Regions from separate parts of the Streptomyces sp. NPDC054883 genome, predicted to be linked through region 1. Evidence: riboswitches for the same ligand, from Rfam matches in the RefSeq annotation. Region 1 holds a riboswitch; each other region holds the start of a gene.

What was found. Region 1 has a riboswitch for cyclic di-AMP ahead of ACWGH1_RS17420 (transglycosylase family protein). Riboswitches for the same ligand answer to the same signal wherever they lie in the genome.
Region 2: another riboswitch for cyclic di-AMP. It lies ahead of ACWGH1_RS08800 (LysM peptidoglycan-binding domain-containing M23 family metallopeptidase); the one in region 1 lies ahead of ACWGH1_RS17420 (transglycosylase family protein).
Region 3: another riboswitch for cyclic di-AMP. It lies ahead of ACWGH1_RS15790 (M23 family metallopeptidase); the one in region 1 lies ahead of ACWGH1_RS17420 (transglycosylase family protein).

Annotation. Positions count from the first base shown of each region.
Region 1 covers NZ_JBSGYT010000021.1:4,145-11,325, forward strand. The annotation lists gene ACWGH1_RS17400 (Ppx/GppA phosphatase family protein) at 1-441, opposite strand, end outside; gene ACWGH1_RS17405 (DUF501 domain-containing protein) at 438-977, opposite strand; gene ACWGH1_RS17410 (FtsB family cell division protein) at 1,018-1,506, opposite strand; gene eno (phosphopyruvate hydratase) at 1,672-2,967, opposite strand; gene ACWGH1_RS17420 (transglycosylase family protein) at 3,217-3,939, opposite strand; cyclic di-AMP (ydaO/yuaA leader) riboswitch at 3,943-4,114, opposite strand; gene ACWGH1_RS17425 (transglycosylase family protein) at 4,391-5,428, opposite strand; gene ACWGH1_RS17430 (cytochrome P450 family protein) at 5,543-6,817, opposite strand; gene ACWGH1_RS17435 (globin domain-containing protein) at 6,938-7,181, shown strand, end outside.
Region 2 covers NZ_JBSGYT010000008.1:67,188-74,368, reverse strand. The annotation lists gene ACWGH1_RS08815 (ATP-binding protein) at 1-418, opposite strand, end outside; gene ACWGH1_RS08810 (MBL fold metallo-hydrolase) at 604-1,809, opposite strand; gene ACWGH1_RS08805 (SGNH/GDSL hydrolase family protein) at 2,003-2,788, opposite strand; gene ACWGH1_RS08800 (LysM peptidoglycan-binding domain-containing M23 family metallopeptidase) at 2,952-3,923, opposite strand; cyclic di-AMP (ydaO/yuaA leader) riboswitch at 3,928-4,102, opposite strand; gene ACWGH1_RS08795 (tyrosine-protein phosphatase) at 4,463-5,269, shown strand; gene ACWGH1_RS08790 (aspartate aminotransferase family protein) at 5,290-6,693, opposite strand; gene hpnH (adenosyl-hopene transferase HpnH) at 6,690-7,181, opposite strand, start outside.
Region 3 covers NZ_JBSGYT010000018.1:7,479-14,659, reverse strand. The annotation lists gene ACWGH1_RS15805 (DNA gyrase/topoisomerase IV subunit A) at 1-780, opposite strand, end outside; gene ACWGH1_RS15800 (M16 family metallopeptidase) at 1,057-2,403, shown strand; gene ACWGH1_RS15795 (M16 family metallopeptidase) at 2,424-3,791, shown strand; cyclic di-AMP (ydaO/yuaA leader) riboswitch at 3,991-4,149, shown strand; gene ACWGH1_RS15790 (M23 family metallopeptidase) at 4,162-4,959, shown strand; gene ACWGH1_RS15785 (GntR family transcriptional regulator) at 5,170-5,835, shown strand; gene ACWGH1_RS15780 (HPr family phosphocarrier protein) at 6,067-6,348, opposite strand; gene ACWGH1_RS15775 (bifunctional acetate--CoA ligase family protein/GNAT family N-acetyltransferase) at 6,533-7,181, shown strand, end outside.

The DNA of each region.
Region 1 (7,181 bases):
CTCGGTGGAACCGCCGCCGATGTCCACGACCAGGAACGGCCGCTCCAGGTCGGCGCGGCCCGTGAGCTCCTTGGTGGCACCGGTGAAGGAGAACTCCGCCTCCTGGTCCCCGGTGATCACCTCGGGCTCCACGCCCAGGATCTCCAGCACCCCCTGGACGAACTCCTCGCGGTTCTCGGCGTCCCTCGAGGCCGAGGTGGCCACGAAACGCACCCGTTCGGCGCCCAGCTCCTTGATCACCGCGGCGTACTCGCGGCAGGCCGCGAAGGTGCGCTCCAGCGCCTCCGGGGCCAGCCGGCCCGTCTTGTCCACGCCCTGGCCGAGCCGGACGATGGTCATCCGGCGGTCCAGCTCCACGATGTCACCCGTCTCCCGGTCGCAGTCCGCGACCAGCAGGCGGATGGAGTTCGTACCGCAGTCGATGCCCGCGACCCGGGTCACCGCGACGACTCCTGCTCCCCCGCGCACGGCGTGACGCAGGGCCCCTTGGCCCACCACTGCGGCAGCATCGCCAACGCCTCGTCACCGAACGGGTTCACCCCGGGACCGGCCGCCAGCGAGTGGCCGACCAGGACGTGCAGGCACTTCACCCGGTCCGGCATGCCACCGGCGCTCGGGAAGCCCTGGAGCACCTCGATGGCGTCGCGGCGGGTGATGTAGTCCTCGTGCGCGGCCCGGTAGGCGGCGGCCAGCTCGGGGTCCTCGGCGAGCCGGGCCTGCATCTCCTTCATCACGCCGTTGGCCTCCAGCGTGCCGATCGCACCGGCGGCGCGCGGGCAGGTCAGGTAGTACAGCGTCGGGAAGGGAGTGCCGTCGGGGAGCCGGGGGGCGGTCTCCACCACGTCCGGCTGCCCGCAGGGACAGCGGTGGGCGATGGCGCGCAGGCCGCGCGGCGGGCGGCCGAGCTGCTGCTCGAACGCCTCGATGTCCGCGGCGGTCGGCTCGGTGCGGTCGGTCTGGGGCGGGGGCGTCTGCATGCCTGGAGTGCGTCTCTTCGTTTCGTGTGGGTGGTCTGGGTCAGTCGCCGGGCCGGTCGGCCTTGTCGACGCCGTCCCAGACGTTCGAGTACCAGGGCCGGTCGGAACCGGCCTGCCCGGTGCGGCGGTGCTCCGCGGCCTCGGCCCCGGGGTCGTTCATGATGTAGCCGATCTCGCCCGGGCGCAGGAAGTGCAGGTGCTTGCGCGCCTGCTGCTCGGCGTAGGCCGGGTCCTGCCAGCGGGCCTTCTCGTCGCGCAGCTGTTCGAGGCGCTTGCGCGCGCCGTCGGCGGCCCGCTGCTGGTCCGCGATCTCCGAGCGCTGGGACACGTACTGGCGCATCGGATACGCGAGGGCGACGACCAGCGTACAGAGGACGAGGACGAGCAGCGCCGCACGGCCGGTGAGCCGGCTGCGGCGGACCTGACGGCGCGACTGCGAGCGGTACACGTGGGCGGCGGTCCGCTCGCCGAGCTGCTTGAGCCTGGTCGCGGTCGAGAAGGTGGAGAACCGATCCCGGTTCCCGGCCATGGTCCCGCCTCCCCTTCGCACGCGGTACGCAATACGTCCCCGCACACGGTACGGGACCGAGTGCGGGGACGTACGGAGGCCAGCTCCGCGAGGCGGTGATTGCCCCTTGTCGTGCTTACCGGTCCGCGGACCGGCTGTGCCTACTGGTCCGCAGAGCGGCTGTGCCTACTGGTCCGCAGAGCGGAACCGGGGGAAGGCCGAGCGGCCCGCGTACACGGCGGCGTCGTCGAGGATCTCCTCGATGCGCAGCAGCTGGTTGTACTTCGCGACGCGGTCCGAGCGGGCCGGGGCGCCGGTCTTGATCTGGCCGCAGTTCACGGCGACGGCGAGGTCGGCGATGGTGACGTCCTCGGTCTCGCCGGAGCGGTGCGACATCATGCACTTGAAGCCGTTGCGCTGGGCCATCTCGACGGCGTCCAGGGTCTCGGTCAGCGAACCGATCTGGTTGACCTTGACGAGCAGGGCGTTCGCGGAGCCCTCCTCGATGCCGCGGGCCAGCCGCTCGGGGTTGGTGACGAAGAGGTCGTCGCCGACGATCTGGACCTTGGCGCCCAGGCGGTCGGTGATGGTCTTCCAGCCGGCCCAGTCGTCCTCGAACAGCGGGTCCTCGATGGAGACGAGCGGGTACGCCTCGACGAGCTCGGCGTAGTAGTCGGTCATCTCGGCGGCCGAGCGGGACTGGCCCTCGAACTCGTACTTGCCGTCCTTGTAGAACTCGGACGCGGCGACGTCGAGCGCGAGCGCGATGTCCTTGCCCGGGGTGTAGCCGGCCTGCTTGATGGCCTCGAGGATGAGGTCGAGCGCGGCGCGGTTGGACTCCAGGTTCGGGGCGAAGCCGCCCTCGTCGCCCAGGCCGGTGGACAGGCCCTTGGTGTGCAGGACCTTCTTGAGGGTGTGGTAGACCTCCGCGCCCCAGCGCAGCGCCTCGGAGAAGGACTCCGCGCCGATCGGGGCGATCATGAACTCCTGGATGTCGACGTTGGAGTCGGCGTGCGACCCACCGTTGAGGATGTTCATCATCGGGACGGGCAGCAGGTGCGCGTTCGGGCCGCCGAGGTAGCGGAAGAGCGGCAGGTCCGAGGCCTCGGACGCGGCGTGCGCGACGGCCAGGGAGACGCCGAGGATGGCGTTGGCGCCGAGGGAGGCCTTGTTGTCGGTGGCGTCCAGGTCGAACATGGCCTGGTCGATCAGCCGCTGCTCGGTGGCGTCGTAGCCGACGAGCTCCGGGCCGATCTGCTCGATGACGGCGAGGACGGCCTTCTCGACACCCTTGCCCATGTAACGGTTGGGGTCACCGTCACGGAGCTCGATGGCCTCGAATGCGCCGGTGGAGGCGCCGGACGGGACTGCAGCACGGCCGGTGCTGCCATCGTCGAGGCCCACCTCGACCTCGACCGTGGGGTTGCCTCGGGAGTCCAGGATTTCCCGGGCTACGACGACGTCGATGGACGGCACGAGCATCTCCTTCTGGGATGTGACGCTGGGTGTGCGGTGGCAGGCGGCCGTAGGACGGCCCTGCCGACTAGAGCCTAACCGGCTCCGGGCACTGGACCCGCCGACCGCCCGCGTCCTGGGACGAAAAACCGGCCGGACACCCGCTTTCCCGGACAAAGGGACCGCCGGTCGGCCGCGATCCGGCCGCGGACGCGCCACCGCCCGGCGCGTGGGGTACGCGCCGGGCGGTGGCCGGAGTCGGTGTTACCCGATGGTTCAGCTGAGCTTCAGCTTCTGACCCGGGAAGATCAGGTCGGCGTCGGAGACGATGTCCTTGTTCAGCTCGAAGAGCTTCTCCCAGCCGCCCTTGACGCCGTTCACCTCGGCGATGGTGCCCAGGGTGTCGCCCTCCTTGACCTCGTACGAGCCGTTGCCCGTCTTCGGGGCCTCGGTCTTCGGGGCGGCCTTGGGGGCCTTGGGGGCCTCGGCGCGCTCGGAGCGGGTGACCGGGGCCTCGGGCCGCTTGGTCTCCTTCTTCGGCGCCGGGGCGGCCTTGGTCTCGGTCTCGGTCTTCGGCTTCGGCTTGGGGGCCTCGGCCGCACCGCCGCCGTTGTACGAGGAGTTCGACAGGCCCACGCCACAGGACGGCCACGCGCCCTTGCCCTGGCCCTTGAGGACCTTCTCGGCGATGGCTATCTGCTGGGACCTGGAGGCCTGGTTGGCCTGCGCGGCGTACGCCTTGCCGCCGTAGGCGGCCCAGGTGGAGGACGAGAACTGCAGGCCGCCGTAGTAACCGTTGCCGGTGTTGATGGCCCAGTTGCCGCCGGACTCACAGGCCGCGACGCGGTCCCACTCGGAGCCGGTCGCGGCGCTCGCGGAGCCGGCTGCCATGAGCGGCGCGGCGACGGCGACACCGGCGACGCCGGCGAGCGTGACGATACGGGTGGTCCGCTCAATGGCCGTGGCGCGGCGGTGCTTGCCCTTGCCGGAAAGCAGCATGGAGTTTCTCCTCACCGACGCCTGCGAGGTGAGCTGTCGGGTTCGGGCGAGTGAGTTGCCCGGCCGCGCGACCAGCGCGCGGCTTAACCCCTAGCCGGTTCCGTGGCCGTCTCTCAACGGCCGGTCCCGGCGCCTACCTTGGTTCCCCCGCTCCTGCCTTCGGCGCTTTACGCGACGACTGTTCCCTCCGTCCGCCGGCAGGATTCGGCGATGCGGTCGAAGGGGCCCGCGGTGGCGAGCGATTCAGAAGGTAGACAGGTCTCTCCCCGATGTTCAACGAGGGACATCGGGGAGAAATCGGCCTGCTTGCGTTCCGCTTAGGGGCGTTTTCGCAGGTGAGGGCGGGGTTTGCGGGAGCTTCGGTACGAGACGCGCCAGTTGACCGGAAGAGACGCATGTCTCACTTGCGGATAACGGGCATTCAGCTCTTTACGCCCGCCCGAAGTGCCCGTTATTTCTTGGTTAGATCCAGATTCTGCCCGGGCTTGATGAGGTCGGCGTCGTTGCCGATGACCTGCTCGTTGGCCTCGTAGAGCGCGTTCCAGCCCCCCTTGAGTCCCTGGGCGTTGGCGATGGCGGTCAGGCTGTCGCCCGCCTTCACCGTGTACGTGGGGTCCGACGCGGCGTCAGGCGCAGCGGGCGTCTCGACCGCCGCCGGGCCGCGGTGCTTGCCGCCGCCCTCGGCCGCGGAGTCGGCCGTGGGGGCGTTCGGCGTGGCGGACGGCGTCCCGGCGGCCGGGCCGGCGGGCGCGGCGGGCGTCCCGGACGGGGAGGGCGTGGCCGGCGCCGTCGCGGTGCCCGGCGTCGTCGGGGTGGCCGGCGCGGTGGCGGACGGGGCGCCGGGCTGCGTCGGGTCGGGCGTCGTCGGCAGGTCCGGCTCGGGCATGACGGGCAGTCCGCTGTTGGGCGCGAGCGGCGCGACGGGCAGCGTGAACGGCGCCGTGGCGGACGGGCTCGGGGCGCCGGGGGCCGGGGCGGCCGGGGTGGGTGCGCCGAAGTCGGTGGCGGGGTCGCCGGAGCCGGCGTCCGGGACCGCGTTGTCGGGGCGGGAGGGACTGGGGGCGACCTGCCGGGGAGCCCCCAGCGCACCCGGGTCCACGTCGGCGGCGGGGCCGTCCTTGACCAGCCCGGAGGACGCGGCGCACAGCGGCCACGCCTGGGGGCCCTGCGAAGCCAGCACCCGCTCGCCGACGGCTATCTGCTGGGACCGGCTCGCGAGGTCCGGGCGCGCCGCGAACTCGAGACCGCCCGCGTTGTTCCACTGCTCCTGGGTGAACTGGAGTCCGCCGTAGGCACCGCTGCCGAAGTTGGCGCTCCAGGTGCCACCGCTCTCGCACTCGGCGACGCTGTCCCACGTGGAGGTGTCGGCAGCCGAGGCGTTGGTGGCCGCGAGCAGCGGCAGGGCCAGCGCGGAGCCCGTGACTCCGGCGGTGACGACGATGGCGGGTACCTGGCGGGGGCGTCTGTGGCGGCCGTTCCCGGAACGCATGTAGTGCACCTTTCGCATAACGGCGGGGTAACGGCAGAACCTAGCCCCCTTCGAACGCATGTCACAAGTTCGGCCGGTAACTGACTCCGGGTCAGGCGGTGCCCCGTTATGGCCTCAGATGTTTCGGGGTGTGAAGCGGACCGGAAGAGTGCGCAGGCCACGCATGATGAGTCCGCCGCGCCAGCGCAGGTCCGCAGATGGAACGGCGAGTTCCAGATCGGGCAGACGCATCAGCAAACTCGCGAGCGCGGTCTGGCCTTCGAGCCGGGCGAGCGGGGCGCCGAGGCAGTAGTGGATGCCGTGGCCGTACCCGAGGTGCTGATTGTCACTGCGCGAGAGGTCCAGGGCGTCCGGATCCGCGAACCGCCCGGGGTCCCGGTCGGCAGCCGCGAGGACCACCAGGACCGGGTCCCCGGCGGCGATGTGCTGCCCGCCGAGCACGAACGGCTCGGTGGCGAAGCGCCAGGTGGCCAGCTCCACCGGACCGTCGTAGCGCAGCAGTTCCTCGACGCCGGTGGCGAGCAGGGCGCGCTCCCCGGCGGCCAGCGAGGCCTGGAGGCGCTCGCGCTGGCCGGGGTTCATGAACAGGGCGTGCAGCCCGTTGCCGATCAGGTTGACGGTCGTCTCGAAACCGGCGAAAAGCAGGATGAAAGCCATGGCGGTGGCCTCGGCCTCCGTCAGGTGGTCGCCGTGGTCGCTGGCCCGGATCAGGTCCGAGATGAGGTCATCACCCAGATCATCCCTTTTGCGGTGGATGAGTTCGCCGAGGTACGTCCGCATCTGCTTGACCGAGCGGGCGACGCCGCCGCGCGGCCCACCGCCGTGCCGGATCATCATCCCGGCCCAGTCCCGGAAGTCGTCCTGGTCCTCGCGCGGTACGCCGAGCATCTCGCAGATGGCGTAGATGGGGAGCGGGAACGCGAACTCGTGGATGAGGTCCGCCTCGCCCCTGCTCTCGAACTGCCCGATGAGGTGGTCGGTCAGCTCCTGCACCCGCGGGGCGAACCCGGCCACCCTGCGCGGGGTGAACGCCTTCGACACCAGCCGCCGCAGCCGGGTGTGGTCCGGCGGGTCGATGTTCAGCAGGTGCGTCATCAGCTCCGCCTTGCGCTCGCCGGGGATCCCGGTCTTGCCCTTGGCGTGCGCCGGCTCCGCGTGGTGCGCCGGATTCTTGCTGAGCCGCTGGTCGGCGAGGGCCTGGCGGGCGTCGGCGTACCGGGTCACCAACCAGGCCTCCACCCCGCTGGGCAGCTTCGTCCGGTGCACGGGCGCGTGCTCCCGCAGCCAGGCGTACGCCGGGTAGGGGTCGGTGGCGAACTCCCAGTCGAACAGGGTGGGGCCCTGGGGGGAGGCGGGGTCTTCGGGGGCTGCGGGAGTCGGCTCGTGCACCCGTCGACCGTATCCCGGCGGCCGGCCGGCACCCGCTATGGGCGGTTCGCCCGGGCTGGCCGCAGATGCGCTCCCGCTTGACGCGGTCGCGTTCGCCGTTCCTACTTCGGTGCTGTGGACGTGAGGATCTTGAAGAGCAGCTTCGCCGTGGTGGAGAGACGCGCCGAGCACGCGGCCAGGTTCTTCTACTCCCACCTCTTCTGGCACCACCCCGAGCTCCGCGAGCTCTTCCCCGCCGCCCCCGAGGAGATGCAGCGGCAGCGCGACCGGCTGTTCGCCGCCCTGACCCATGTCGTCGCCCAGTTGGGGAGCGAGTCGCTCCTCCCCTATCTCCGCGACCTCGGCCGCGACCACCGCAAGTTCC
Region 2 (7,181 bases), on a different contig from region 1:
AGTCGGCGGCCTGCGGCGGCCCGCCGGGGCCGCCGCGCACCGGGTGGGGCGGGGTTTCGCCCCGCTCCAGCCGGTCGGCGGCCGCCCGCAGTTCCTGGCGGCCGCGCAGGCTGGAGCGGCGCAGTGCCTCGCACCGTTCGCGTACGGCCTTGGCCGCTCGCTGGGCCCCGAGCAGTGCGGCGGCGAGCGCGCCGACCACGAGCAGTCCGCAGCCGGTGAGCACGGGCCAGAGCCGGGGGTCGCGGTCGCCCGCTCCGCCGCCGAGCTGCAAGGCGAAGATCACGGCGGCCGCGCCGCTGAGGCCGGCGGCGAGCGTGGGCAGGACGGCGGCCCGGACCAGCTGCGGCCGTAACTGCCGGCCGGGGCCGGTGGCGGCGTGTCTCGACGGAGCGTGGGGGGCGGCGCGGTAGCCGGACATCTGCGTCCTCGGTACGTGGGGCCCGGGCCCCCGGCACTGTCGGGGCCCGGTGTCGATCACCGGATACCCACGCTAGACCGCGCGCTCCCGCCCCGGACGCCGAGTCGGCCAACTTCACCGAGGTGCTTACCGCCTGGGAAGGAGCGCTCGCACGACCGCCCGAATCCGCCGAGCGGCGAGCGGGGTTACGAGCCCACCGCCTCCGGCTCCTCGTGGGGCAGCGCCGGCTTCCGCGAGGTGTCGGCCGGGTGGGCGGGGGACGCGGGCGCGGGGGCGGGGGCGGCGTTCACGACGAAGGGACGCCACCACGGCTCCGCCGGCGCGTCGGTGGCGCCCGGCTCGAAGGGCTGGCCCGGTACCGGCAGGGCGATCGCCGCTCCGGCCGCCTGCGCCGCCGCGAACGTGCCCTCGCCGGGCTCGTCCCACGGGTGCGGGGCCAGGTTGAACGTGCCCCAGTGGATCGGCAGCATGGTGCCGTGCGGTGTGCCGCCCTGGAGGTCGAGGTGGGCGCGCATGCCCTCCTCCGGGGTCATGTGGATGTCGGGCCAGTACTCGGAGTACGCCCCGATCTGGATCATCGTGGCGTCGAACGGGCCGTGCGCGGCGCCGATCTCCTGGAAGCCCGGGAAGTAGCCCGTGTCGCCGCTGTGGTAGATCCGGTGCGCGTCGCCCTCGACGACCCAGGACGCCCACAGGGTGAACTGCTGGTTGCGCAGGCCGCGCCCGCAGAAGTGGCGGGCGGGGGTGGCGGTGAGGGAGAGCCCGGCCACCTTGGTGCTCTCGTTCCAGTCCAGTTCGCGCAGCCGGTCCGCCGGGACTCCCCAGCGCTCCAGGTGGGCGCCGACGCCGAGCGGGACGGCGAAGACCGTGTCGGTACCGGCGAGTGCCTTGATCGTCGGGAGGTCGAGGTGGTCGTAGTGGTCGTGCGAGATGACCACGACGTCGACCTCGCCGAGCGAGGCGAGCGGTACCGGCACGGGGTGCAGCCGCTTGGGCCCCGCGAAGGGGAAGGGAGAGCACCGCTCTCCCCACACCGGGTCGAACAGGACCCGCCGGCCGTCGATCTCGGCGAGGACGCTGGAGTGCCCCGTCCACGTCAGCCGCAGTCCGCTCGCCGGCGGCTTGGCGAGCTCGGCCAGCGTCGTCGGGTAGACCGGGATCGGCGCACCCGGGCTGCGCCGCAGGCGCTGCTCCTTGTGGAAGTAGATCTTCGCGAACTCCGCCATGGAGCCGGAAGGCCTGGTCCGGGCCCCGACCGGGTTCTGGAAGACTCCGTCGGCGAAGTTGGGCGAGCGCAGGATCCGCTCCAGCCGCGCGCCGGACGGGTCCGCGCCGAAGGCTTCGGGCCGCAGGGCACGCAGCCGGGGACGCAGGGGACGGGAGCCGGACAAGGCGCCTCCTGTGAGGATGGGGGCAGGACGGTCGTACGTGTCTACGACCATCCCAACGCACACCGGCCCCCAGGGATTCCGCTTGCGGCCCCCGGCGTGTCGCAGTGCCCCGTGCCCGCCCCGGCGTGTCGCGGTGCCCCGTGCCCGCCCCGGCGGCTCGCGGTGTCCCGGCCCCGCCCCCGTCGCGTACGCCCTACAGCGGCAGCAGGTCCGGCCGCTTCGCCTCGACGTGGTCCCCCGAGGACTCGCCGCGCAGCCGCCGCCCGATCCAGGGCACGAGGTGTTCGCGCGCCCACTGGATGTTGTCCCGCGTCACGTCCACCGAGCCGCGCGGCCGCTCCGGCGGCCACGGCTGGTCGGGATCGGCGGGTACGTCCAGCCCGAGCACCTGGGCGGCGCGCAGCGCGACCCGGGTGTGCCCCTCGGGCGAGAGGTGCAGCCGGTCGGTGTCCCAGGCCCGCCGGTCCTGCACGGACCTGAGCGACCAGAGGTCGAGCACCGGGCAGTCGTACCGGTCGGCGATGGCGCGCACGTGTGCGCTGTACGTCGCCACCTTGCCCCGCAGGTGCTTGAGGACCGGCACGCCCCGGGTGTCGAAGCCGGTCGTGACCATGATCTGGCCGACGGAGCCGGCGAGGTCGGCGACGGCCGCCTCGAAGCGTTCCGCCACGTCGTCCGGGTCGGTCCCCGGACGGATGATGTCGTTGCCCCCCGCACAGAAGGTGACGAGGTCGGGCGCGAGGGCCTTGGCCCTCGGCACCTGCTCGGCCACGATCTGGTCGAGGACCTTCCCCCGGACGGCCAGGTTCGCGTACCGGAAATCGTGTTCTTCCCGCTGGTCGGCCAGGAGCACGGCCAGCCGGTCCGCCCAGCCGAGATACGAATCCCCGGGTCCCGGGTCCCCTACGCCCTCGGTGAAGCTGTCCCCGATCGCCGCGTACGAGCCGATGGTCTTGAGTGTCGTCTTCGTCGCTGCCACAGCACCACATCCTTCACCCCCGCGGGCGACCTACGCCAACGTAAGCAGGGTTTGACGGACCGTGATCTACGCCACCACGCACATGCGGAATAAGAATCGCGTGAGGCCGGAACCCCCTCGGGGTCCCGGCCTCACGCGGCTACCTGCCCACGCCCGCCCGGCGTCAGATGCCGACGCCCTTCGAGCGCAGGTACGCGAGCGGGTCGATGTCCGAGCCGTACGACGGGCCGGTGCGGATCTCGAAGTGGAGGTGAGGGCCGGTCACATTGCCGGTGGCGCCGGAGAGCCCGATGCGCTGCCCGGCGGTGACGCTCTGGCCTACCGAGACGGACAGCTGCGAGAGGTGGCCGTACTGGGAGTACTTGCCGTCGGCGTGCCGGATCACGACCTCGTTGCCGTACGCACCGCCCCAGCCCGCCGTGACCACGGTGCCCGCGCCGACCGCCTTGACGGTGGTGCCGGTGCTCGCGATGAAGTCGACGCCGGTGTGGTAACCGGAAGACCACATGCTGCCCGCGAGCTTGTACGGGGTGGAGATCCCGCCGCTGACCGGGGCGACGAATCCGGCCGCCGTGACGGCGCCGGAGGCGGAGCCGGAGCCCTGCGCGGCGGGTGCGGCGGGCCGCTCGGCGGCGGAAGCGCTGCCGGAGCCGGTCTCGGAAGGCGCCTGAGCCTTGCCGGAGGACCGGTCGGAGGAGGACGGAACCGACGCCGGCCCGGAGTCCCGGGAGGCCGGCTTGGCGGAGGTCCGGTCCCCGTGCCCGCCGAGCGTCAGCTTGAGCCCGGGGTGGATCAGCGAGGGGTCCGCACCGACGGCCTCGCGGTTGTCGGCGTACAGCCGCTCCCAGCCGCCCGACAGGTGGCGGTCGGCGGCGATCTGCGACAGGCAGTCGCCGGGGACGACGGTGTAGACGCCGGGGGCGGCGACCGGGGTGACGGCGGGCGCGGCCTGCGCGGACGCCGGGAGCTGCGGGGCCTGGACGGGCAGCGCGGCGGGGGCCGCGGCGGGGGCCGCATGGGCACCGGCGGCGCCCAGCAGCGGCAGCGCGAGGGCCGCGCCGCCGGTACCGGCGGCGGCCAGTCCGCGGGGTATGGCAAGGGACTTCGGGCGGCGGTGCTTGCCGTGTGCGGGCATGACGAATTCCTCTCCGTCGCCTGCGAGGTGAGCTGTCGGGTTCGGGCTGGAGATGTCCGGCCGTACGCACAGCAACGGCGTACGGCTTCACCCCGAGCCGTTCCGGCGGGAACGTCCGGAACAGCGGCTTACCTGGTTCCCCCGCTCCTGCCGCGCGCGTGAATAGTCGGGTGCGGTTCCCGGGCGGCGGCAGGATTCGGCGGTCCACCCGGATCGATCGCGAAGGTAATCGAGCGACGCCGTGCACAACAAGCCATGAATTCCCTGACGGAATAGCAGGTGGCAAAAGCCGGCTGAATTTCCGTCACCCTCCGTCCATTCCGCTCCCGCAACGACCGCGGCGACAAGGGAATTCGGGTTTCGCGATCAGGCACGCACGGTCACCGTATGATCTGGCTCACGGGATCGGCCGCGATCTCGCCCCCGGATATGGCAAGTTGTTCGCAACCGGTCCAATTCGGACAGTCGGCAACGGCCCCACGGCCGCGCGCCCACCACCCCGGCCGCGACGGCCCACGACGATGCGGAGGACCCGTCCCGTGACCCAGCAGATAGCCGCCAACCCGCCCACGGGGCCCGAACTGTCCGGAGTGCGCAATTTCCGCGACGTGGGAGGACTGCCGACCACCGACGGACGAAGGGTCAGGACGGGACTTCTGTTCCGAAGCGGACATCTCGCACATGCCACCGAAAACGATGTGGAATTCCTGGCCTCGCTCGGCCTCCACACCGTTTTCGACTTCCGCAACGGCGCCGACCACGCGCTGGAAGGGCCGGACGTCGAGCTGCCCGGCGTCCGGAACGTGAACATCCCGCTGACGGATCCCGCGGACGGCCGGGAGTTCTGGACCATGGTCCGGGACGGCGATCTGGGTCAGCTCCGGGGGCTGCTGGGCGAGGGGAGGGCCGCCGCCCGGATGCGGAACTCGTACCGGTCGATCATCAGGGACCGGACGGCCGAGCACAGCCGGGTCGTGCACGCCCTCGCCGAGGACGGCGTCCCGGCCCTGATGCACTGCGCGGCCGGCAAGGACCGGGCGGGGCTCTCGATCGCCGTCACGCTGCTCGCCCTGGGGGTCGAGCGCGAGGCGATCGTGGCGGACTACCTGGAGTCGAACGCCCCGCACAACCGCTACCGGGTGCGCCGCGGCGACGACTCCCCCGAGGCCCGCTCCCCCGAGGTGATGGAGCTGCTGGCCCCGCTCTTCGACGCCCGCGACGAGTTCCTGACCACGGCCTTCGAGACCATCGACGGTACGTGGGGCGGAGTGGAGCCCTACCTGGCCGAGGGACTCGGGCTCACGCCCGCGACCCTCGGCCGGCTGAGGGACCGGCTCCTCGACTGAACGACCCCTGCGGCAGGCCGTCAGCGGTTGCCGACGGCCTGCTTCACCAGCGTCCTGCCGAAGTCCCACATCAGGGCGCCCCCGCCGTGCGCCTCGTCCATGACCTCGCGGAAGGCGCCGACGAACCGGTTGACGTCAGCCTCGTCCACGATCAGCGGCGGGATCAGCTTGATGACCTCCAGGTGGTCGCCGGAGACCTGGGTGAGGATCCGGTGCTTCTGCAGCAGCGGCACCACGACCATCTGCGCGAAGAGTCCCTTGCGGGCCGCCTGGAGCATCGTCCAGCGGCTGCGCAGCCCGAGCGAGGACGGCCGGCCGAACTCGATGCCGATCATCAGCCCCCGCCCGCGCACCTCGTGCAGCAGCTCGTACTCGTCCACCAGGGCCGCGAGCCGCCCGCGCAGCAGGTCCCCCGTCGCCCGGGCACGGGCCACGATCCCCTCGTCCTCCATGACGGTGAGCACCGCCAGTCCGGCGGCCATGGCCTGGGCGTTGGAGCCGAAGCTCGCGGAGTGCACGAGCACCCGGTCCATGGACGAGTAGACCTTCTTGAAGATCCAGTCCTTGCCCAGGGTCGCCCCGACGGGCACGTAGCCGCCGGAGAGCGCCTTGGCCACGCACACCAGGTCCGGTTCCACGCCCGGCTCATGCTGGTACGCGTAGAACTCCCCGGTGCGTCCGAGGCCGGTCTGTACCTCGTCGGCGATCAGCAGCGCCTTGTGGCGGCGCAGCAGGTCCTGGGCGGCGAGCAGGAACCCGGGCGGCGGCGCGAGCACCCCCTTGCCCTGGACGGGTTCCACGACGAAGGCGGCCACGTCGCCGCGTTCGAGCTCCCGCTCCAGCGCGGTCAGGTCGCCAAGCAGGATCCGGGTGTCGGGCAGCAGGGGCGCGAAGCCGTCGCGGAAGCCGCCCTCGCCGTTGACCGAGAGGGAGCCGGCCGTCAGACCGTGGAAGGCGTGGTCGCAGTAGAGGACCCTGGGGCGTCCGGTGGCGTACCGGGCGAACTTGAGGGCCGTCTCCACCGCTTCCGTGCCGCTGTTGCCGAAGAAGACCCGGTCCAGGTGGGGGCTGTAGGACAGGAGCTTCTCGGCGAGCAGCCCGGGCAGGGGCTGGCAGTCGAAGCGGGTGAGGTCGGCGAGCTGGGCGTCCAGGACGTCGTGCAGGGCCCGGCGGACGACCGGGTGGTGCCGGCCGAGCCCCATCACGCCGAAACCGGCGAGCATGTCGAGGTAGTCGTTGCCCTCGGCGTCCCAGAAGTGGGCCCCCTGCGCCCGCTCGTAGACCTTGTCGAAACCGAGGGTGTGCAGCATCCGGGGCAGCTGGTGGTTGAGGTGCCGGGCGTGCAGTTCGTACCGCTCGGCGCCGCGTTCGGCCAGCAGGGCGCCGAGGTCGAAGCCCTTGCCGCCGCCCGTCGCGGGGGTCATGCCGACGTACCGCGGTTGCCGCCGATCGTATCCCTGGCCGCGCGCAGGGACTCCTTGAGGGAGCCCATCGTGGCGAGGACGGCGGTCGGTTCGTAGCCGCAGTGCGCCATGCAGTTCGCGCAGCGCGGGTCCTTCCCGCGGCCGTACTTGTCCCAGTCGGTGTCGTTGATCAGTTCCCGGTACGTCGGGACGTATCCGTCGCTCATCAGGTAGCAGGGGCGCTGCCAGCCGAAGAGCGTGTAATTCGGAATGGCCCAGGCGGTGCAGGGGAAATCGGCCTTGCCTTCCAGGAAGTCCAGGAAGAGCGGGGAGTGGTTGAGCCGCCAGCGCCGCCGGTTACCACCGGCGAACGCCTTCTTGAAGAGTTCTCTGGTCTGCTCGACGCCCAGGAAGTGTTCCTGGTCGGGGGCCTTTTCGTAGGCGTAGGCGGGCGAGATCATCATTTCGTCGACCTTGAGGTCGTCGTTGAGGTAGTTGAGCACCTCGAT
Region 3 (7,181 bases), on a different contig from region 1:
CTCCACGGCCACCGTCGCGCGGATCTTGAACGTCCCGCGGCCGCTCTCGTAGGCGTCCTTGATGCCGGACAGGCCCACGATCCGGCCGCCGGTCGGCAGGTCGGGACCCGGCACGAAGCGCATCAGCGCCTCCAGGTCCGCCTGCGGGTAGCGGATGAGGTGCCGGGCGGCCGCGATGACCTCGCCGAGGTTGTGCGGCGGCATGTTCGTGGCCATCCCGACCGCGATCCCGGAGGCGCCGTTGACCAGCAGGTTCGGGTAGGCGGCGGGCAGCGCCACCGGTTCCCGCTCCTGGCCGTCGTAGTTGGCGCTGAAGTCGACGGTGTCCTCGTCGATCGACTCCGTCATCAGTGACGTGGCGTCGGCCATCTTGCACTCGGTGTAACGCATGGCGGCCGGCGGGTCGTCGTTGCCGAGCGAGCCGAAGTTGCCGTGCCCGTCGACGAGCGGCAGCCGCATCGAGAAGGGCTGCGCCATGCGCACGAGGGCGTCGTAGATCGACGCGTCACCGTGCGGGTGCAGCTTGCCCATGACCTCGCCCACGACGCGGGCGCACTTCACGTACCCGCGGTCGGGGCGCAGGCCCATCTCGTTCATCTGGTAGACGATGCGGCGGTGCACCGGCTTCATGCCGTCACGGGCGTCCGGCAGGGCCCGGGAGTAGATCACCGAGTACGCGTACTCGAGGAAGGAGCCCTGCATTTCGTCGACGACGTCGATGTCGAGGATCTTCTCCTCGAAATCCTCCGGCGGCGGGGTCTTCGTGCTGCGGCGGGCCATCGCTGCGCGGCTCCTTAACCAAGAAAGGGTGTACTCGGGGTCTGACGGTCTGGTCTGGCGATGATGGGGTATGCGTCGGCGTCTGCGTCGATCGGGTCAGGTGGTGTCGCGGACCATTGTGGCCCGTGGCACCGACATCGCCGACTCCGACCCTGGGGGTCCCCCGGACGGAGCTCCGGGAGAGGACCCGGGAACTTCTCCGGTCGCCGACGCGCTTGCATACAGTGGCAGGTCTGACAGAAATCTCTGCATCGCGATCGAAGGGACCACATGCCCATGGGTCACACGGCCACAGCTCAGGCCGGCTCCGGCGGCCTGACAGCGACCGAGCACCGGCTGGCCAACGGCCTGCGCGTGGTGCTTTCCGAGGATCACCTGACTCCGGTCGCCGCCGTCTGCCTCTGGTACGACGTCGGCTCCCGCCACGAAGTCAAGGGGCGCACCGGTCTGGCTCACCTCTTCGAGCACCTGATGTTCCAGGGCTCGGCGAGCGTACCGGGCAACGGGCACTTCGAGCTCGTCCAGGGCGCCGGCGGTTCGCTCAACGGCACCACCAGCTTCGAGCGCACCAACTACTTCGAGACGATGCCCGCCCACCACCTGGAGCTCGCGCTGTGGCTGGAGGCGGACCGCATGGGCTCGCTGCTGGCCGCCCTGGACGAGGACTCCATGGAGAACCAGCGCGACGTCGTCAAGAACGAGCGCCGCCAGCGGTACGACAACGTCCCGTACGGCACGGCGTTCGAGAAGCTGACCGCCCTCGCCTACCCGGAGGGCCACCCGTACCACCACACCCCCATCGGCTCGATGGCCGACCTGGACGCCGCGTCCCTGGAGGACGCCCGCGCGTTCTTCCGTACGTACTACGCGCCGAACAACGCCGTCCTGTCGGTTGTCGGTGACATCGACCCCGGGGAGACGCTCGCCTGGGTCGAGAAGTACTTCGGCACCATCCCGGCCCACGACGGCAAGCAGCCGCCGCGCGACGGCTCGCTGCCCGAGATCATGGGCGGCCAGCTCCGCGAGGAGATCGTCGAGGAGGTCCCGGCCCGCGCGCTGATGGCCGCCTACCGGCTTCCGCACGACGGCACCCGCGAGTGCGACGCCGCCGACGTGGCGCTGACCGTCCTGGGCGGCGGCGAGTCCTCCCGCCTCCACAACCGCCTGGTCCGGCGCGACCAGAGCGCCGTCGCGGCGGGCTTCGGCCTGCTGCGCCTCGCGGGCGCGCCCTCCCTGGGCTGGCTGGACGTGAAGACCTCCAGCGGGGTCGAAGTGCCCGACATCGAGGCGGCCGTGGACGAGGAACTCGCCCGGTTCGCCGCCGAAGGCCCCACGGCCGAGGAGATGGAGCGCGCCCAGGCGCAGCTGGAGCGCGAGTGGCTGGACCGGCTGAGCACGGTGGCCGGCCGCGCGGACGAACTGTGCCGGTTCGCCGTGCTGTTCGGTGACCCCCAGCTCGCCCTGACCGCGGTCGGGCGCGTCCTCGACGTCACCGCGGAGGAAGTGCAGGCCGTCGCCGCGGCGCGGCTGCGCCCCGACAACCGCGCGGTGCTCGTGTACGAGCCGCTCACTGCGGAGTCCGACGAGTCCGACGAGACCGAGAACGAAGGGGCGGAGCAGTGAGCGACACCGCAGCCGTCACGATGACCCTCCACCCGCAGCCGCAGGCCGGCGAGGCCAAGCCGTGGGCCTTCCCGGCCCCCGAGCGCGGCTCGCTGCCCAACGGCTTGACCCTGCTGCGCTGCCACCGCCCGGGCCAGCAGGTCATCGCCGTGGAGATCAACCTCGCCGCTCCGCTGGACGCGGAGCCCGAGGGCCTGGACGGCGTGGCCACCATCATGGCCCGCGCCCTGTCGGAGGGCACCGACAAGCACTCCGCCGAGGAGTTCGCCGCCGAGCTGGAGCGCTGCGGCGCCACGCTCGACGCGCACGCCGACCACCCGGGCATCCGGGTCTCCCTGGAGGTCCCGGCCTCCCGCCTGGCGAAGGCCCTCGGGCTGGTCGCCGAGGCGCTGCGCGCCCCCGCCTTCGCGGACGGCGAGGTCGACCGCCTGGTCCGCAACCGGCTCGACGAGATCCCGCACGAGCTGGCCAACCCGCAGCGCCGCGCCGCGAAGGAGCTCTCCAAGGAGCTCTTCCCGGGGAGCCTGCGGATGTCCCGGCCCCGCCAGGGCACCGAGGAGACGGTGGCCCGGATCGACTCCGCGGCCGTACGCGCCTTCTACGAGGCCCACGTGCGCCCCTCCACCGCCACCGCGGTGGTCGTCGGCGACCTGACCGGCATCGACCTCGACGCGGTCCTCGCGGACACCCTGGGGAGTTGGACCGGCGGTAGCGCCGAGCCGCTGCCAGTGCCCCCGGTGACCGCCGACGACACCGGGCGCGTGATCATCGTGGACCGGCCCGGCGCGGTCCAGACGCAGCTGCTGATCGGCCGCATCGGCCCGGACCGGCACGACCGTGTCTGGGCGGCCCAGGTGCTCGGCACGTACTGCCTGGGCGGAACCCTCACCTCGCGCCTGGACAAGGTGCTGCGCGAGGAGAAGGGGTACACCTACGGGGTCCGCGCGTTCGGCCAGGTGCTGCGCTCCACCGCCGACGGCAGGGGCGCCTCGATGCTCGCCATCAGCGGCTCGGTGGACACCCCCAACACCGGCCCGGCGCTGGGCGACCTCTGGACGGTGCTGCGCACCCTCGCGGAGGGCGGCCTGACCGACGCCGAACGGGACGTCGCGGTGCAGAACCTGGTGGGCGTGGCCCCGCTGAAGTTCGAGACCGCGGCCTCGGTCGCGGGCACGCTCGCCGACCAGGTGGAGCAGCAGCTCCCGGACGACTACCAGGCGAAGTTGTACGCGCAGCTCGCCGCGACCGGCACGGTGGAGGCGACTTCGGCGGTCGTCGCGGCGTTCCCGGCGGACCGGCTGGTCACGGTCCTGGTGGGTGACGCGGCGCAGATCGAGGAGCCCGTGCGGGCCCTCGGGATCGGTGCGGTCACCGTCGTCACCAACTGACGCGGCCCTCCACCTGGTTGATGCAGGGGACTCCGGCGGCTTGTCCGCCGGAGTCCCTTTTTGCCTGTTTGGTGGTGTGGTTGTTCGTATGTGGTGTGGCGTAGGTAACAAAAGCACGCGTCTGTTTGGAGATTGCCCGAAGATCCGCCTAGCGTCGGCCGTGCTGTCCGTCAGTTGTGCGCGCCGCACCCGCGGCACCGGGCAGCGATCGCCGAGTCCCCGTCAGGCGCGAGCCTGGGGAGCCGGGGACCCACAAGTGTCCCTGGGGTGAATCGGACCACCTCGCAAGAGGGGCCCGTAGGAGACCTTCCTGCTCCGAACCCGTCAGCTAACCCGGTAGGCGAGAGGGAAGGAAAGGATCAAACCCTTCATGGCGTTTGGCAGTCGTGCCGCCGGTAAGCACCGTGGTTCAAGCCGTATGAGCCGCAAGACCGCCGGTTACGCCGGCATAGCCGCCCTCGCCACCACCGGCGTCGTCGGCACCCTGGCCGGTCCCGCGTTCGCCGCGGACAGGGCCGCGGCCCCGTCGATGGAGGACACCGGCCTCAGCGCCGTGGTCGTCGCCGACGAGCTCCAGAACGAGATCGAGACCCAGGCCGAGTCCCAGCACCGGGCCGCCGAGGTCACCGCCGCCAAGGCGCAGGCGGAGGCCGAGGCCAAGACGCGCGCCGCCGAGGCCAAGCGCCTCGCCGAGGCCAAGGCCAAGGCCGAGCGCGACGCCGCCGAGCGCGCGGCCCGCGAGGAGGAGCGCAAGCGCCTCAACACCTTCGTCGCCCCGATCGACGGCTCGTACGTCAGCACGCAGTACAAGGCGGGCGGCAGCATGTGGTCCTCCGGCAGCCACACGGGCATCGACTTCCACGCCGCCGAGGGCACCACCGTCCACGCCGTGGGTGCGGGCACCGTCGTCGAGGCGGGCTGGGGCGGCGCGTACGGCAACAACGTCGTCATCCGGCACAACGACGGCACCTACACCCAGTACGCGCACATGGTGTCGCTGAACGTCTCCGCCGGCCAGCAGGTCTCCGCCGGCCAGCAGATCGGCATCTCGGGCTCCACGGGCAACGCCAGCGGCCCGCACCTGCACTTCGAGGCCCGCACCGGTGCCACGTACGGCTCGGACATCGACCCGGTGGCGTACCTGCGCTCGCACGGCGTCAACGTCTGACCGGACGGCACCGAACGCACCGCTTCCGTCGAAGGCCCCGGCTCCCCGAGCCGGGGCCTTCGACGTATCCCGGGGCGCCCTTCCGTCCGCCGACAAATGTTTCGTATTTCCGGCCGTCCTCGGAAATGTTCGTGTGCTGCATTAGAGTCGCAGTACGGTCGTGACGGCAACGCCGGAAGTCGGCAGTCGGAATGAGAGCGGAGTGAGGTCTTGCGTATTCCTGCGCACGCGGTATGCACAGCGATCCGTGACGACATCGTCTCCGGGGTCTTCGAGCCGGGCGGCAGGCTGACCGAAGAGGTCCTCGCCCGCAGGTACGGAGTCTCGCGCGTCCCTGTCCGTGAGGCGCTGCGCACCCTGGAGGCGGAAGGGTTCGTCACCACCCGCCGGCACGCGGGCGCCTGCGTCGCCGAGCCCACCGACCAGGAGGCGGCGGACCTGCTGGAGCTGCGGGCGCTCCTGGAGCCGCTCGCCGCGGCCCGGGCCGCCCGCCGGCGTACCGAGGGCCACCTGAAGGTGCTGCGCGGTCTGGTCAGGCTGGGCCAGGAACGGGCCAGGAGCGGCCGGGGAGAGGATCTGCGCGCCCTGGGCGGGTGGTTCCACGAGACGCTCGCGCAGGCCTCCGCCAGCCCGGGGCTGATCTCCGTGCTGACGCAGACCCGGCACAAGATCGCCTGGATGTACGTGGTGCAGGCACCGGCCCGGCCGGTCGACTCCTGGGCCGAGCACGGCGCGATCGTGGACGCCGTGGCGCGGGGCGACGCCGAGCGCGCCCGGGCGCTGACCGCTCTGCACGCCGACCGGGCGGCCGGATCCCACCGGCCGAGGGTGAGGACTTCGCAACCTGCCGTAAACATGGCCAGCGGCCGGCATTAACAAGGGCCGTATACAAAGGGGAGCGATATCCGGTCCGCTTTGCCGCCCTCACGTGCGCGGCACGGGAATTCCGCTGCGTTGCGGGTTTCTCGTGCGCGGGATTCTCCGGCGCGAGTGGCCGAATTGTTTCCGGTGGCCGGAATTCGGTCTGAAAAGCAACGGAGCCGCGGCGCCCGGTCGATACGGGGGCCGCGGCTCCGCCGCGTACGGATGACCCGAAGGGCCCGGCGGTCAGACCGTCTCGGGGAGCTCCTCGAGGCCCTCGGCGACGAGCTTCGCGAGGCGGTCCAGCGCGGCCTCGGCACCCTCGGCCTCGGACGCGAGGACGATCTCCTCGCCGCCCTGGGCGCCCAGGCCCAGGACCGCCAGCATGGAAGCGGCGTTGACGGGGTCGCCGCCGGCCTTCGCGATAGTCACCGGGACGCCGGAAGCGGTCGTCGCACGGACGAAGATCGAGGCGGGACGAGCGTGCAGGCCCTCGGCCCAGCCGACGTTGACGCGGCGCTCTGCCATGGTGATGCCCTTCAGGTTCTTACGGTTGTCTAGACCAGTCTCTCACGACGCCCGGAATGCTCGGACCGGCCTTCGGCCTGGATCCACCGCCGTTCGACCTTCCCCAGCTTGCACGTGTTCGTCCCGTTATGCCTCATGCGCCGCGCACGCGCCATCGCGGGGATGCGCCCCTTAGGGTGTGCCCATGACCACCGAGTCGGACCTCTCGTACCCGGCCCACTGGGAAGCGGACGTCGTCTTGCGCGACGGCGGCACCGCCCGCATCCGGCCCATCACCACGGATGACGCGGGACGGCTGGTCAGCTTCTACGAACAGGTCTCCGACGAGTCGAAGTACTACCGCTTCTTCGCGCCCTACCCGCGGCTCTCCGACCGCGACGTGCGCCGCTTCACGCACCACGACTACGTGGACCGGGTCGGCCTCGCCGCGACCGTCGGCGGAGAGTTCATCGCCACCGTCCGCTACGACCGGATCGGCCCCGACGGCCGGCCCGCGTCCGCCCCCGCCGACGAGGCCGAGGTCGCCTTCCTGGTCCAGGACGCCCACCAGGGCCGCGGAGTGGCCTCCGCGCTCCTGGAGCACATCGGCGCCGTGGCCCGCGAGCGGGGCATCCGGCGGTTCGCCGCCGAGGTGCTGCCCGCCAACAGCAAGATGATCAAGGTGTTCACGGACGCCGGCTACCAGCAGAGGCGCAGCTTCGAAGACGGTTCCGTGCACCTCACCCTCGACCTGGAGCCCACCGCCGAGTCGCTCGCCGTGCAGCGCGCCCGCGAACAGCGCGCCGAAGCCCGCTCCGTCCAGCGGCTGCTGGCACCCGGCTCCGTGGCGGTGA